DNA from 3 places in the Alteromonas sp. 76-1 genome. Region 1 is predicted to be linked to each of the others. Evidence: predicted binding sites of a transcription regulator. Region 1 holds the regulator's gene; each other region holds the start of a gene.

Region 1 (5,393 bases):
ACGTACATCGTCAGAGAGTTCTTCTAGAATATCACCGTGGAAATCACCATCAATAAGTTCCCATAGTTCGTCACGGGTGCGGCTTGGGCTAGATTCGAGAATATGTGCAACATCAGAAGGAGGCAATTCCAGCAGAAGCTTACGTACAGAAACAAATTGACCGTTAATTAACGCGCCATTAAGTGCCCTAATTTGGCTTTGTACGTATTTTGAGACCAGCGCTTCTGCCACTGCTTTCGCCTAAAAATGGAATTTCTATAATGATAGGATATCGCACTTGCCATGACGCTGTCATGACAAAAGCGCAGCAGAGACAGACAATTACAAGCTATATGATGAAATTATAGGCGGCTTTATACTGAAACCGTATAACAGGAGAGCACAGTATTACTCGTCTTCGTTGAAACGGCCTTCAATTAACGTTTCAATGGCATTTAATGCCGCTTCGGCATCATTACCTTCAACCACAACGTTAACTTGTTCACCTTGATGGCTTTCCAGCATCATTAAGCCCAGTACACTGTTTGCATCAGCTTTCTTATCGCCTTTTACCAACACGATTTTAGCGTCAAATTGATTAGCTAATTGAACCAGTTGCGTGGCCGCGCGCGCATGTAGGCCTAGCTTATTGACTATAGTTAGTGTTTTTTCAATGGTCATTACTAGTTTAACTCGCGGTGGCGAATTTGCACATCGGGGTGTATTTCGCCAAAGGTTTTCGCTAACGATTGTGCAATAAATACTGAGCGGTGCTGACCGCCAGTACAACCAATCGCAATGGTGACATAACTACGGTTATTGCGTTCCAAATGTGGCAGCCATGTAGTGATTAGGTTCTGAATTTGCCAAATAAATTTGGTTACAACAGGTTGAGAACCCAAAAATACTTCAACCGGCGCATCTAAGCCCGTTAAGTGCTTTAAATCTGGTTCCCAATGCGGGTTGGGTAAAAACCTTGCATCGAACACGTAATCTGCGTCTTTAGGAATACCGTGCTTAAAGCCAAACGATTCAAACACCAATACTAAGCGAGAGCTTTTCTTACCTAGAATTCGTTCGCGGATAAGTTCTGCGAGTTGATGAATAGTGAGTTTATCCGTATCAATATACAAATCGGCGCGTTCAACGATAGGCGCAAGTAAATCTGATTCGGCCTTTATAGACTCAGATAATGATTTGTTGAGTTTGGCTAACGGATGCAGTCGGCGGGTTTCGCTGAAACGCTTCACCAGCACATCGTCGCTTGCGTCGATGTACACAATGGTCATAGACCACGATGAGGGTAGGTAATCTAAAATTTCTACCAAGTCCGCTGGGTTTTTGGGCAGGTTTCTTACATCGATACTTACCGCAACTTGGTCATATTCATCAACCACGGTATGGGTAAGAGTAGGGAGAAGGTTAACCGGAATATTATCTACGCAATAGTAACCTAAGTCTTCAAGGGCACGTAGCGCAACTGATTTTCCTGAACCGGATCGACCACTGATAATAATCAGTTTCACCTGCATTTCTCCCTCTAAAAATATGGTGCTGTGCTTTTTTAGCTTAAAGCCGTAATAATGTCGTCACTGGTGGAGGCCCGTCTAATGGCTTTCACCGTTTCTTTATCACTTAGCTTACCCGCCACGGTAGCGAGTGTTTGTAAGTGACCTTCTGTTTTCTCTTCAGGCACCAACAAGGCAAAGAATATATCTACGGGCTGGTCGTCAAGCGCATCAAAATCGATGGCAGGGTGACTAGTTACAATAATGGCGATAACGTGTTCTAAACCCGGTAAACGACCATGAGGCAATGCAATGCCATTGCCAATCCCCGTACTTCCCATTCGTTCACGGGCAAGTAGGCTCGCTAGCACTGTGGCCTGATCGATGTCGGGATTATTCTTAGCGGCAATGTCGCTAATAATCTCAAGAATACGCTTTTTGCTATTACATTGAACCGCACACTCGGTGCGGTCCAAACTTACTATGGCTTGAATTTCCATACTAATATTTAGTGCTTTTTCAGCTTTTCCTTATGCTTGATAACTTGCCTGTCGAGTTTGTCGATCATGCTGTCTATCGCCGCATACATGTCTGTATTATGAGATGAAGCAAACACTTCTGCGCCGCTAAGGTGCATGGTGGCTTCGGCTTTTTGATTGAGTTTTTCGACGTTCAGGATGACATGCACATTAGATATGTGATCAAAGTGACGCTCTAGTTTGCTGAACTTAGTATCGACATAGCTACGCAAAGAGTCAGTAATTTCGACATGATGACCGGTAAGGTTGATTTGCATATTTCGTCTTCCTTAAATTATCAAGGCCTTTAGATAAGGCTTTTGCGTTGGTTTGACGGCGGAATCGATAACGATTCCCGGTATTTTGCTATTGTCCGCCGGGCTACTTTAATGCCTTGTTCGGCCAACAATTGAGCAATCTTGCTATCGCTTAATGGCTTGCTGGGCGTTTCCGCTGCCACAAGCTTTTTAATTAACGCGCGAATAGCGGTAGATGAACACTCACCACCAGATTCCGTTGCTACATGGCTAGAGAAGAAATACTTCAACTCGAAAATGCCACGAGGGGTATGCATATACTTTTGCGTGGTGACACGTGAAATGGTGGATTCATGCATATCTACCATTTCTGCGACATCATTTAGCACCATTGGTTTCATCATTTCTGGGCCGTGCTCGAAAAAGCCCATTTGTTGCTGCACAATACAGTTTGCTACTTTCATCAAGGTGTCGTTTCTTGACTCAAGGCTTTTTATAAACCACTTGGCTTCTTGCATATGCGAGCGAATAAATTGCGAATCGCTGCTGTTTTTAGAGCGTCGGCTCATGGCAGCGTATTGTTGATTTACGCTTAATTTTGGCAAGCTGTCGGGATTAAGTTCTACTACCCAACGGCCATTCTTTTTGTTTACCGAAACATCAGGAATAACGTATTCGGGTTCTTTAGTAATTAATGCACTGCCAGGACGAGGATTCAACGTTTGCAATAAGCGCATGGCTTCGCGAAGTTGATCTTCTTTCAAACGGCTCTTGCGCATTAACGTACGGTAATCTTTGCTGCTCAGCAGGTCTGAGTACTCATTAATAAGCTGTCTGGCTTCGGTGAGCCATGGCGTATCGTCTGAGAACTGGCGAAGCTGCACGAGCAAACATTCTTGCGGTGTACGTGAACCTGAACCAATAGGGTCGAACATTTGAATACGTTTTAGTACACATTCAACTTCGTCCATTTCTACCAACTCTTCAACATCGTCAGAGTTTACCGATTCTAAAATCTGTTCAATGGGTACGTTAAGGTAACCAGATTCATCAATGGAGTCGATAATGGCGGTAGCAATGGCGCGGTCTGTATCTGAAAACGGGGTTAAACGCATCTGCCAAAGCAAATGGTCTTGAATATTGTCGGTGGTTTCACCCTGAAACAGTTGGTCGTCATCATTATTCGATGGGCCAGGAGCGGGGGCAGAAGAGGCCGAGTAATACTCATCCCATGTGCTGTCGATTGGCAACTCGTCGGGAAGGTCGTTCTTTTCAAGCGCGTCACCAGCTTCCAACGAATCGCTAGATGCAGTGGGAGCCGCTTCCACAGAAGGGTCGTCACCATCCATGTTGTTTTTCTCAACCGGGTGGTCATCACCGCCTTCTTCAACTTCTAAAAGAGGGTTTGAGTCAAGTGCTTCCTGAATCTCTTGCTGCAGGTCGAGCGTAGACAACTGCAGCAGCTTGATTGCCTGCTGCAACTGCGGTGTCATGGTAAGTTGTTGACTGAACTTTAGCTGTAAAGATGGTTTCATCTACGTCTTATTTTTAAACTCTTGTTGTGAATATACCCGTGCTTAAAACTGAAAATGACAATTCGGTTACAGTAACTATAGCCTGAATTGTTCTCCTAGGTATACATCCCTTACTTTCTGATTACTTAAAACTTGTTCTGCCGTCCCTTGCGCGATGAGTTCGCCTTGGCTCACAATATACGCTTTCTCACACACATCCAGTGTTTCTCTTACGTTGTGATCGGTGATGAGGATTCCAATTCCTCTGTCACGAAGATGTTGAATGATCTTCTTTATATCATTAACCGATATAGGATCAACACCAGCAAATGGCTCATCAAGCAAAATAAATTGCGGATCGGCTGCTAATGCTCGTGCGATTTCTACTCGGCGGCGTTCACCACCGGATAAACTCATACCCGTACTATTACGTATATGGTTGATATTAAATTCATCAAGTAGCGCATCGGCTTCTTGTTCTTGTTCTGATGAACTTAACCCTTTACGGGTTTGCAAGATAGCCATGATGTTCTCAAACACCGTCAATTTTCTAAAAATAGAGGCTTCTTGCGGCAAATACCCAATACCGCGGCGAGCACGTTCGTGCATGGGCTCGTGAGTTAATTCGCTGTCATCAATACTGATTTTGCCCTTATCTAAGGGAACTAAGCCAACAATCATGTAGAAGGTAGTCGTTTTACCGGCACCATTAGGGCCGAGTAGTCCAACGATTTGCCCCGTCGATACTGATAAGCTTACATCGCGAACCACTTGACGTGCTTTATAAGCCTTTGCAAGGCTCTGTGCGCTCAACGTTGCCATGATTAGTTGTCGTCCGCCTTATCGTCTTCGTTATTCGATGACGCTTTACGTATTGCCTCAGGGGTAAATACGGTAGTGACTCTGCCACCTTCGCCGTCTTCGCCGCCTGTTGCAAGTAATTGTTCAGTGACCATGTCGAAGGTAATCTTGTCGCCTTGTACTTTACTGGTGTCTTGCTGTAGCTCAGCATTTCCTTGTAAAGAAATAGTTCGATTTACTACTTCATAGCGAATTTCATTGGCCTTCGCTGTAACAGGAGCACCGTCTTCAAGTTTTTGCGAATAGCTGGCTGGTTTGCCGCGAGCCACGAATATCTCTCGTCCATCACCTTCGCTGGCAATCACTTCAACTTCATCAGCATTTATCACCAAAGAACCTTGAGTAATCCTTACATCATCTTTAAACAATGAGGTTTTGTTTTTACCGTCAACAAATTGCGATTTCGAGTCAACTTTAATTGGTTTATTAAAGTCGCTTTCAGCCGCTATAGCCGCAATAGCAAATAGGCTAACAGCGAGGCTAGTCGCTAATGCTTTAGTGGCTAGGCGAATAAATGGTTTGTACATGGTCTATTAACTCGTATTCCTGGGTACGCAAATTAGCGTTAAACCCATTGCTGTTAATCACATATTGTAAGCCACGTATTTCCACGGGCTGATCAGATGTCATTTGCTTAGTGTACAGGTTTATCTCTATAAACGCTGTGCGTATTGTTCTTACAAAGTCATCGACACTTTGGTTTTCAATAACGACATTATTTTCTAGCTGTATCAATTCGTTATTATACAAAGTGCC
Region 2 (5,393 bases), 1.4 Mb from region 1:
TGCTTTGGTAACCATCTGGAAAAGACCAGTACATAGAAAACGTTAAGCTACCGCCAACAGGCGCCAACCAAGTTCTACCATGACGACCACGACCCGCCGTTTGTATTTCAGCAAATATTGCATCACCATCGGCTAATTCATGACGGGCATTTGCGATTCGCTTTTTCATTTCAGTATTAGTGGAAGGTAAAACCGATTCAACATCTATCATGGCGCGCTTAGAATTACCTAAGTGCTTCTTAATACTCTCTGCATTTAACAAAGAAAAACCTCGCTCTAAACGGTAACCCTTACCTTTAACTTTAAAAACATCTAATCCCCAGTCTGAAAGCTGAGAAATATGGCCAGCAACAGCGGTACGGGAAAGGCCAACTTGTTGCGCTATGGTTTCACCTGAATGGAAGTGTCCATCAGACAACAAGGCCAAAATATGTTTTCTTACTGATTTCGATGCCTGTCTCATAATTGCTGTCTCATAATTGAATGAGTCCTTCCTTGCCGACTAAACGCACTTCTGGCTCGAGCGTTATTTTAAATTCACTTTCTACCGAATTCATTATCTCTTTAGCTAGGGCAATTAGGTCATTACCCTGCGCGTTTCCTATATTAGTTAATACTAGCGGCTGTGTGGGATGACACCTAACGCCATTAAGCGCCTTTCCTTTAAAACCCATCTGATCGATAAGCCATGCAGCAGGTACTTTTACCTGATTTTCTGACACCGGGTAACTCGGTATATCAAGATAATGACATTTCAGTTCTTCAAAATGCGCTAATGCAATAACAGGGTTCTTAAAGAAACTACCTGCATTTCCAAGCTGCTTAGGATCAGGAAGCTTGGCTTTTCGCACTTTTATTACCTTATTAAAAATATCTTTCGCACTAGGGGAGTCTATAGCCGACAATTCACCATAACTCGCCACAACGTCGTACGCCTTGGGAAGTGTAAAATTCACTTTGGTGATAAGCGCTTTACCATATAAGGCGTGTTTAAAAATACTATCGCGGTAACCAAACTGACAATCAGCCCCCTTAATAAGAAAGGGCTCTTTTGTTTCAAGTAGTATCGCTTCTATAGAATCTATGAAGGAATGTACCTCTACACCGTAAGCCCCAATATTTTGAATAGGTGATGCGCCTACGGAACCTGGGATCAACGCTAAATTTTCCAGCCCGAACCATTCATTTTGCATACACAGCGACACAAACTCATGCCAATCTTCCCCCGCCCCAACACTAATATGATGATGTGATTCGGTGTCGTAGTGGCTAATACCCTTAATTTTATTTACTAGCACCACACCTTCGAAGTCATCCAAAAATACAGAGTTACTTCCGCCGCCTAAAATATATGTATTAACTTCTGGATTGTAGGCTTGTAAAAATGAGTCTATAGAGTCGAATTCGACGATAGATGTGCAATTCGAAGCTAAAGAAAAAGTATGATATTGCTGTAATGAGGGCATAGCACTTTATTGAAGAATAATAATGCGCTAATGGTAGGTGAAGCTGATGTTAATTAAAAGCGGTTTAGAGGGATTGGTTGAGGTGAAAGTCCCCTGTATATATTTCACACACTGCAGAGTTCTTAACCAGTGCCCGTCGACTTCTTTCTGTTATTAGTCAAAAAATCAGAAAGTTAGGTGGTGGCATAAAATATGAATCTTTACTTGTTACACTGAAACGTTTTGTCTCTTTCTAAGCAGAACGCACTAAAGTAAATGGAGTTTATTATGAAAAAGCTTTCACTTTCTATGTTAATGAGCACACTAATTACGAGTTCGGTAATGGCCTCGTCCAACGGTAAGATAGAAACTAGTTTTACAGGTTTAGATTCTGATGGTGACGAATTACTCACATCAAGTGAATTGGAAGGAACATCATTAGCGCCTTATCTAGAAAATATAGACACAAACGGTGACTCTGCTATAAACCTTTCTGAATTTAACAAATACGTAAAAGCAAACACCAGCAAGTTCAGTGAGGATGTTATCGCGACAGTTGACGAAAATAGTGTAGAAGACGCCGTTAGCGTAGAAAAGGTAGATGACGTAGAAAACAGTGCCATGGTATCAGCAGTTGTTGTTAATTTTGAAAAAGCGGACTTAAATGAAAATGGTACATTGTCATCTGCTGAAGTATCAAAAGCCAATATAGACGGAAACTTCACTAAAATGGATAAAGATGGGGATGGGGCACTCACCAAAACAGAACTTGAACATTATCTGAAAATGAAAGGTAAGCAGTAAGTATCTTTGTTTTCATACAATGAGTAATGCAGATTTAGAACCTGCCTAGCTTCACTTTCTTACACGCATAAAAAAAGGGCTATCCGTTAGGATAGCCCTTTCTTCGAATGGGAGCTTGGCAGTGTGCTACTCTCACATGGGGAAACCCCACACTACCATCGCCGCTAATACGTTTCACTTCTGAGTTCGGAATGGGATCAGGTGGTACCGTATCGCTATGGCTGCCAAGCAAAAACTTTTGCAAACGTTTGTTTGCGTAATACCGACTTATTCAGTCCATATTACTTTAATAATTAACAATTTAGGAATTCTGATATTCACGTAATCAATCTTTTGAGCACTGAGTACTACTACTCTAGTTGCTATTAGCTTTGTCTTACAACACTCAAGATTATAAAGCCTCTTGGGCGTTGTATGGTTAAGCCTCTCGGGCAATTAGTACAGGTTAGCTTAACGCCTTACAACGCTTCCACATCCTGCCTATCAACGTCATCGTCTATAACAACCCTTCCGGACTTTAAAAGTCAGGGATGACTCATCTTTGGGCCGGCTTCCCGCTTAGATGCTTTCAGCGGTTATCCGTTCCGAACGTAGCTACCGGGCAATGCCATTGGCATGACAACCCGAACACCAGCGGTTCGTCCACTCCGGTCCTCTCGTACTAGGAGCAGCTCCCATCAATCATCCAACGCCCACACCAGATAGGGACCGAACTGTCTCACGACGTTCTAAACCCAGCTCGCGTACCACTTTAAATGGCGAACAGCCATACCCTTGGGACCGACTTCAGCCCCAGGATGTGATGAGCCGACATCGAGGTGCCAAACACCGCCGTCGATATGAACTCTTGGGCGGTATCAGCCTGTTATCCCCGGAGTACCTTTTATCCGTTGAGCGATGGCCCTTCCATACAGAACCACCGGATCACTATGACCTACTTTCGTACCTGCTCGACGTGTCTGTCTCGCAGTTAAGCTAGCTTATGCCATTGCACTAACCTCACGATGTCCGACCGTGATTAGCTAACCTTCGTGCTCCTCCGTTACTATTTGGGAGGAGACCGCCCCAGTCAAACTACCCACCAGACACTGTCCATAATCCCGATAAGGGACCAATGTTAGAACATCAAACATACAAGGGTGGTATTTCAAGGACGGCTCCACACAATCTAGCGACTGTGCTTCGAAGCCTCCCACCTATCCTACACATGTAGGTTCAATGTTCAGTGCCAAGCTGTAGTAAAGGTTCACGGGGTCTTTCCGTCTAGGTGCGGGTACACAGCATCTTCACTGCGATTTCAATTTCACTGAGTCTCGGGTGGAGACAGCGTGGCCATGGTTACACCATTCGTGCAGGTCGGAACTTACCCGACAAGGAATTTCGCTACCTTAGGACCGTTATAGTTACGGCCGCCGTTTACCGGGGCTTCGATCAAGAGCTTCTCCGAAGATAACCCCATCAATTAACCTTCCGGCACCGGGCAGGTGTCACACCCTATACGTCCTCTTGCGAGTTAGCAGAGTGCTGTGTTTTTAATAAACAGTCCCAGCCACCTGGTCACTGCGGCCCTCATCTGCTCAAGGAGCAAGTCCTATCACAAACAAGGGCGTACCTTCTCCCGAAGTTACGGTACAATTTTGCCGAGTTCCTTCACCCGAGTTCTCTCAAGCGCCTTAGTATTCTCTACCTGACCACCTGTGTCGGTTTGGGGTACGGTTCATATAATCATAAGTTTAGAAGCTTTTCCTGGAAGCAGGGCATCAACAACTTCACTACCGTAGTAGCTCGTCTCGCATCTCAGCTTTAAGCGTCCGGATTTACCTAAACGCTCGGCCTACTTGCTTTCACTTGGACAACCAACGCCAAGCTTGCTTAGCCTTCTCCGTCCCTCCATCACTGATTATATAAGTACGGAAATATTAATCCGTTTCCCATCGACTACGCATTTCTGCCTCGCCTTAGGGGCCGACTTACCCTGCCCTGATTAGCATGGGACAGGAAACCTTGGTCTTCCGGCGTGGGAGTTTTTCACTCCCATTATCGTTACTCATGTCAGCATTCGCACTTGTGATATGTCCAGCAGACTTCTCAATCCACCTTCATCCACTTACACAACGCTCCCCTACCATACGTGTAAACACGTATCCGCAGCTTCGGTATATTGCTTAGCCCCGTTACATCTTCCGCGCAGGCCGACTCGACTAGTGAGCTATTACGCTTTCTTTAAAGGGTGGCTGCTTCTAAGCCAACCTCCTAGCTGTCTATGCCTTCCCACATCGTTTCCCACTTAGCAATATTTTGGGACCTTAGCTGGCGGTCTGGGTTGTTTCCCTCTTCACGACGGACGTTAGCACCCGCCGTGTGTCTCCCGGATAGTTCTCATTGGTATTCGGAGTTTGCAAAGGGTTGGTAAGTCGGGATGACCCCCTAGCCTTAACAGTGCTCTACCCCCAATGGAATTCGTCCGAGGCTCTACCTAAATAGATTTCGGGGAGAACCAGCTATCTCCCGGTTTGATTGGCCTTTCACCCCCAGCCACAAGTCATCCCCTAACTTTTCAACGTTAGTGGGTTCGGTCCTCCAGTTGATGTTACTCAACCTTCAACCTGCCCATGGCTAGATCACCGGGTTTCGGGTCTATACCTAGCAACTAAACGCGCAGTTAACACTCGCTTTCGCTACGGCTCCGCTATTCGCTTAACCTTGCTACTAAATATAAGTCGCTGACCCATTATACAAAAGGTACGCAGTCACAGAACAAGTCTGCTCCCACTGCTTGTACGTATACGGTTTCAGGTTCTATTTCACTCCCCTCACAGGGGTTCTTTTCGCCTTTCCCTCACGGTACTGGTTCACTATCGGTCAGTTAGGAGTATTTAGCCTTGGAGGATGGTCCCCCCATATTCAGTCAAGATAACACGTGTCCCGACCTACTCGATTTCACAAAAACAAACACTTCGTGTACAGGGCTATCACCTTGTATCGCGCCACTTCCCAGAGGCTTCCACTACGTTCATAATTGCTTAAGGGCTAATCCCCGTTCGCTCGCCGCTACTAGGGGAATCTCGGTTGATTTCTTTTCCTAAGGGTACTTAGATGTTTCAGTTCCCCTCGTTCGCCTCGTTACACTATATATTCATGTAA
Region 3 (5,393 bases), 2.1 Mb from region 1:
GTGTAAAAGAAAGCTTGGCAAAACTTCAGCTAGATTACGTAGACCTACTGCTTATTCACTGGCCGTCACCAGAAAACGGTGAAAGCATGGAAGAATACTTAGGTGAGTTACTAAAAGTGAAAACGTTAGGCCTTACCAAAGAAATCGGCATTTCTAACTTTACGGTGGCTCAAGTTGAACAAGCCGTAGGTATTTTAGGTCAAGGTGTTATTGCCACTAACCAAGTTGAAGTTCATCCTTATCTGACCAATGATAAAGTGCGCGCCGTGTGCGACAAGCACGGCATTGTTGTTACCGGCTACATGCCATTTGCCGTAGGCAAAGTGCTTAAAGACGACACCATTGTTGCCATTGCAGAGAAGCACGGGGTGAGCGCGGCTGAAGTGGTTGTGGCCTGGGAGCTTGCCAATGGCCTTGTGACTATTCCATCGTCTACCAAACGTAAGAACTTGGAAACCAATTTCAAAGCACTTGAGCTAACGCTTGACGCAGAAGACATTGCAAAAATTGACGCACTAGACTGCGGCGATCGTCAGGCCACACCAGACTTTGCCCCAGAGTGGGATTAGAGAGGTATTAGATAGGTATTATGCAAGCGAATGTTTGGCAATTTCAACAAGCAGGTAAGCCACTAGTGCATGACGAGCAGGTAATCTCGGCACCAGCGGCTGGGCGTATTGTGGTGCGTAATTATGCGATTGGTATAAACCCAGTAGACTGGAAGTTTATCGACGATAATCCCCGCGATTGGCAAGAAGGCCATGTGCCAGGTGTCGACGGCGCAGGCGTTGTTATTGCCGTGGGCGATGGTGTGGATAACGGGTTATTGGGAAAGCGCGTTGCTTATCATCATAGTCTTAGCGAGAACGGTAGTTTTGCAGATCATACACAGGTATACGCAAGCCGCGTAATGGACGTGCCTGAAAGTATGGACTTTGCATTGGCTGCGGCCCTGCCATGCCCCATGCTAACGGCGTGGCAAGCATTCAGTAAAGTACCCGTTAGGCAAGGTGCTGATGTACTCGTTAGCGGAATGGGAGCGGTAAACAAGCTGCTTTCCCAACTGTTATCGCAGGCCGGCTTTAATGTGCACGTTATATCCAGCAGTTTCACTCAAGCGCAAGCGGATGTAATGGGTGTGAAAGCCATTCATAGTGATGCCCCAACAGGCCAAAGCTTTTACGCACTTTTCGATGCAAATGGCCCTGATAACGCCAAAAACCTTGTACCTTTATTGGAAGCGAATGGTCATGTGGTGAGTATCTTAGGGCGCATTGAAGAGCCTGTAGATGAACCGTTTACCCGCACAATTTCATATCACGAAATAGCCCTAGGCGCTTTGCACGATTTCGGTGATTTAGCGCAGTGGCAGCGTCTTATGAACGACGGTGAAACCTTGTTAAGGCAAATAACAGAGCAGCAAATAGTGGTAGAAATACCTCAAGTGTTTGCTTTTCAAAACCTCAACGATGCGCTTCATTCTTCTAAAGAAGCCAAACAAAAAGCAGTGGTGACTGTTAGCTAAATGAAATGGGGGCAGAGTATTTTTGTAAGGAAATGGATAAAAGTACTCTGCCTCTTTTATGCGTAACACTATTATTTTCTAGCCCCATCATTCGAGAAATATTTACAGTTTTATTCGGTAAAATAGTCATCCTCTCTAGTCGTTACATATATTACGGCGCAAAAAACGCACTTCTTTTTGTCGATAAAATCGGGCTACAAGCCGCATTCTGACGCTATTTTGAGCAACAATTTAAAACAATCTGGCAAAGTAGGCCTGTGGTTTGCAACTCCATAACTAACTCACATTAACTCACAAACTGAAGGGATACATTATGTTACGTTGGGCTTTAATATTTTTAGTAGTTGCATTAGTTGCAGCAGTTTTAGGATTTGGTGGAATTGCTGGTTCTGCAGCGGGTATCGCCAAAATTATATTCGGTGTTTTCGTTATCCTACTGATCATTTCAGTTGTTATGAATATGGTTAAAGGCAAAAGTTAAACGAAAGCCGAAGTAAAAAATTGGTTTTAAGACTTTGCGAGAGTCTGTAATAAACAGCCATTAGTCATTTGATTAATGGCTGTTTTTTTAATTTACGCTTCATCAATGGAGATCATTATGAGCAACAAACAACGCATTACGAACGTAGGTATCGGTCTTGCCGCTGCATCTGCAGGAATTCTAGCGAGAAAAACGCTTCAAAAGTCGTGGGAAAAAGTGACTAACGACCCCGCCCCGAAAGACAAAGAAAGTGAAAATACAGACCTTAAAGAGGCCGTAACCTGGGCTGTAGTATCAGGCATTGGAGCAGGCGTTGCCAGAATGGCCGTTCAATATGTACTAGACAAACGCCAGTCAAAATAACACTGCCAAATTGATACCTCTTAAAAGTGTAAGCACTTATAAGAGGTATCGAAACGTTGGTTAATTTTTGCGACCTGTTCCCATAACACATCTGTTAAATAAATCTGCAAGATTGAATACAAGCCAATTCATAATTTAACCCTGTTTATCTCTCTTCTGGTATAAAAGAAAGCAATGACGGCGCTTAAAATAACCACTGTAACGATGGTGTAAAACATAGACACCATGGGGTAGCCCCACACTACAATCAGTACATAGTTTATTGAAGCGGGCACAACAAGTTGACGGGCTATACCTAAATACATGGGAAACATAGGCTTTTGCATTGCCTGCAATATAGCCACACTTTGAAACAAAACCACGTACGCATAAAAAGCTAATGTATCAATTCTAAGGTACGTTATTCCTGTATTTTTAATGGCACTGTCGTTAGTAAAAAGGCTCATTGCCAGCGGCGATAGAAAATACATAACGGGAATAGACACTACCGCCATAAAGAAACCGATTAGTAACCCCTTGCGGTACGTTTCAGCCACACGGTCGTATTTTTTTACGCCCATATTCTGACCCGCTATGGCCATTACCGCGCTATTCAACCCTAACGCTGGTAGTAACAACACCTGCTCTAGACGCAGCCCAACGGTATACCCTGCCACATGCTCACTACCAAATTGACCGATAAGCGCCACTGTAATAAAACCACCTAAAATAATAGTGAGCATATTGAAGCTAGCGGGCACAATTTGTTTAAGTAGCTTTTGCCAACGCTCTTTATCAAAAGTGGGCATTACCAATATGTTTAAACGCTTCATCAGTACCCGGAACAGGTAAAACGCGGTGGCAAACTTAATCACCACGGTGGCTAGCGCTATACCGCTTACCCCTAAGTCGAGTATAAAAGTAAAGAAGGGGTTCAGCCCAAAATTGGCAAAGAAACCAATCATGAGTGCATTTCGGTTAGATTTGGTATCGCCTAGTGCCATCAACGCGCCCGCCGCCCCGAAAGATAAGGTGAAGCCTACCGAGCCGGCTAACGTTACCCATAAATATTCCATGGCAAGCGGCTCGATATGAGGTTCAGCGCCAAGTAAAACCACCAACGGACGCGCCGCAAAAAATCCTATTACACACGACACCGCACTAAAGGCAATGGCAAGGCCGCTTACGTTATCTAGCCAGCCTTTCACTTCGTGGGTTTCTCCCCTACCCGCCCCCGGCGCAATCATTGCAGAAGCCCCAGTTTGAATGCCAATACCAATAGACAGCAGTAGAAAGAAAACGCTGGACGCGATAGATAAACCGGCAAGTGCATTATCTGACAAGTAGCCCGCAAACCAAATGTCGGTCAGGTTATACAGTGTATTGAAGATCATGCCCGTTGATGCCGGGATAGCAAGCCGCACCATGTGGCCGACAATAGCGCCTTCCGTTAACGATGGTTCAGATTTGGTGGCTTCTTGCATTTAGCTTCCTCGGCTACAACGAATACCCGCAATAACATACCGATTTTTAAGCCCGCTGGAAAAGTTTTGTTTTAATAATGAGGTAAGAGAATGAGATCAGTGTGAATTTAGGAATTAATGTACTCTGTTCTCTTTATTCCTGCTCCCTTTACTTCTACTCTCTTTATTCCCTTATTTAAAGCTAGTCTAGAGCGCTAACTTTCCCTATACTTTTTGCAAACTGTTTAAAAAAGGAACAAGGAATGTATCGATTTGGCATTGTCGGCGCTGGCATGATCGCGGATTTTCATGCTCAGGCTATTAACGCTATACCTAATGCAGAGCTAACAGGGATTTATTCACGTTCAACTGAAAAAGCGAACGCCTTCGCACAGAAACATAACTGCACACCTTTTGACGATTATGCTTCTTTTATAAATTCTCCCAATATTGATGTTATTACCGTATGCACCCCATCAGGGTTTCATTTAGAGCCCATATCTGCTGCAGCCAAAGCGGGTAAACACATTATTTGCGAAAAGCCCCTTGAAGTGACCGCCGAACGAGTGGATGAGATGATAGCCGTATGTGCAGAAAATAATGTGATGTTAGCGGGCATTTTCCCCCGGCGTTTCAATGCATCGTCGCAGCTACTTAAAAAGGCGTTAGCGCAAGGTAGATTTGGCAACATTGCTATGGCTGATGCCTATATTAAATGGTGGCGAACTCAAGAGTACTATGAAAGCGGCGCTTGGCGTGGCACCTGGAAGCTAGACGGCGGGGGCGCGTTAATGAACCAATCTATCCATACCATCGATTTATTACTTTACGTGATGGGCGACGTTAAATCCGTACGGGCAGAAACTAGGCTTGTGGCCCATGAGGGAATAGAAGTAGAAGATGTTGGTATTGCCATGGTGGAGTTTGAAAGTGGCGCGTTGGGTGTGATTCAAGGGTCTACCGCGTGCTGGTCTAAAAACGGACATCCGGCAGAAATCCAAATTACCGGCTCGCAGGGTTCTGTTTTCATGAGCGATGACAAATTCCGGCTGTGGGAGTTCGCTAATGAAAGTGAACATGACAATGAAATTAGACAGCAATATGGTCTTAATGAGAATGAAGCCGGCGCTGGCGCAGCCGACCCTTCAGCCATCGACTTTGTTTGGCACCAAAGAAATTTTGAAGATGTTTTACATGCGCTTGAAAACGGCACTAAACCATTGGTAGATGGTTTCGAAGGTCGCCGCTCTATTGCCTTGCTTAACGCAATTTATCGTTCAGCGGCAAAAGGTGGTGAAAAAGAATTTGTTTAAACTGCCACTTCAACTCCTAATGGCGGCTGATTGACGAGGTAAGTTTAGATACGTACTCTGATATTTCTACACGTAATGGATTACTTAAATGAAAACAAGAAAAATAATAACCGCGCTGACGCTCTCACTTTGCTTAACTTCATTATTGGGCTGCGCAGAGCCTGAAACCCTGCCGGCCTCCCCCTCTCCTGCTGAAGAGTCAAAAGAAGCCACCCTTTTGAAAACCGGCCTTGCAGAACGAATTCGAATTGAAGGGCAAGAGGTTGATT

Evidence for each region. Region 1 encodes sigma-54, which starts transcription at its own class of promoters, with help from an activator protein. Its sites were predicted from a motif close to GTTGGCACGNNNNTNGNNT; they were not measured.
Region 2: the regulator sigma-54 is predicted to act here: its motif matches at 1,646-1,664, upstream of ALT761_RS17580 (EF-hand domain-containing protein).
Region 3: the regulator sigma-54 is predicted to act here: its motif matches at 1,775-1,793, upstream of ALT761_RS15200 (DUF1328 domain-containing protein).

The regions. Positions count from the first base shown of each region.
Region 1 is NZ_LR136958.1:857,403-862,795, forward strand. It holds gene mgtE (magnesium transporter) at 1-231, opposite strand, end outside; gene ALT761_RS03605 (HPr family phosphocarrier protein) at 388-660, opposite strand; gene rapZ (RNase adapter RapZ) at 663-1,505, opposite strand; gene ptsN (PTS IIA-like nitrogen regulatory protein PtsN) at 1,544-1,987, opposite strand; gene hpf (ribosome hibernation promoting factor) at 1,996-2,283, opposite strand; gene ALT761_RS03625 (RNA polymerase factor sigma-54) at 2,313-3,797, opposite strand; gene lptB (LPS export ABC transporter ATP-binding protein) at 3,873-4,598, opposite strand; gene lptA (lipopolysaccharide transport periplasmic protein LptA) at 4,601-5,164, opposite strand; gene lptC (LPS export ABC transporter periplasmic protein LptC) at 5,133-5,393, opposite strand, start outside.
Region 2 is NZ_LR136958.1:4,153,137-4,158,529, forward strand. It holds gene birA (bifunctional biotin--[acetyl-CoA-carboxylase] ligase/biotin operon repressor BirA) at 1-463, opposite strand, end outside; gene murB (UDP-N-acetylmuramate dehydrogenase) at 474-1,466, opposite strand; gene ALT761_RS17580 (EF-hand domain-containing protein) at 1,734-2,249, shown strand; rRNA gene rrf (5S ribosomal RNA) at 2,363-2,478, opposite strand; rRNA gene ALT761_RS17590 (23S ribosomal RNA) at 2,664-5,393, opposite strand, start outside.
Region 3 is NZ_LR136958.1:3,519,944-3,525,336, forward strand. It holds gene dkgB (2,5-didehydrogluconate reductase DkgB) at 1-569, shown strand, start outside; gene ALT761_RS15195 (alcohol dehydrogenase catalytic domain-containing protein) at 590-1,525, shown strand; gene ALT761_RS15200 (DUF1328 domain-containing protein) at 1,839-2,006, shown strand; gene ALT761_RS15205 (DUF4235 domain-containing protein) at 2,124-2,369, shown strand; gene ALT761_RS15210 (MATE family efflux transporter) at 2,498-3,832, opposite strand; gene ALT761_RS15215 (Gfo/Idh/MocA family protein) at 4,075-5,124, shown strand; gene ALT761_RS15220 (serine hydrolase domain-containing protein) at 5,213-5,393, shown strand, end outside.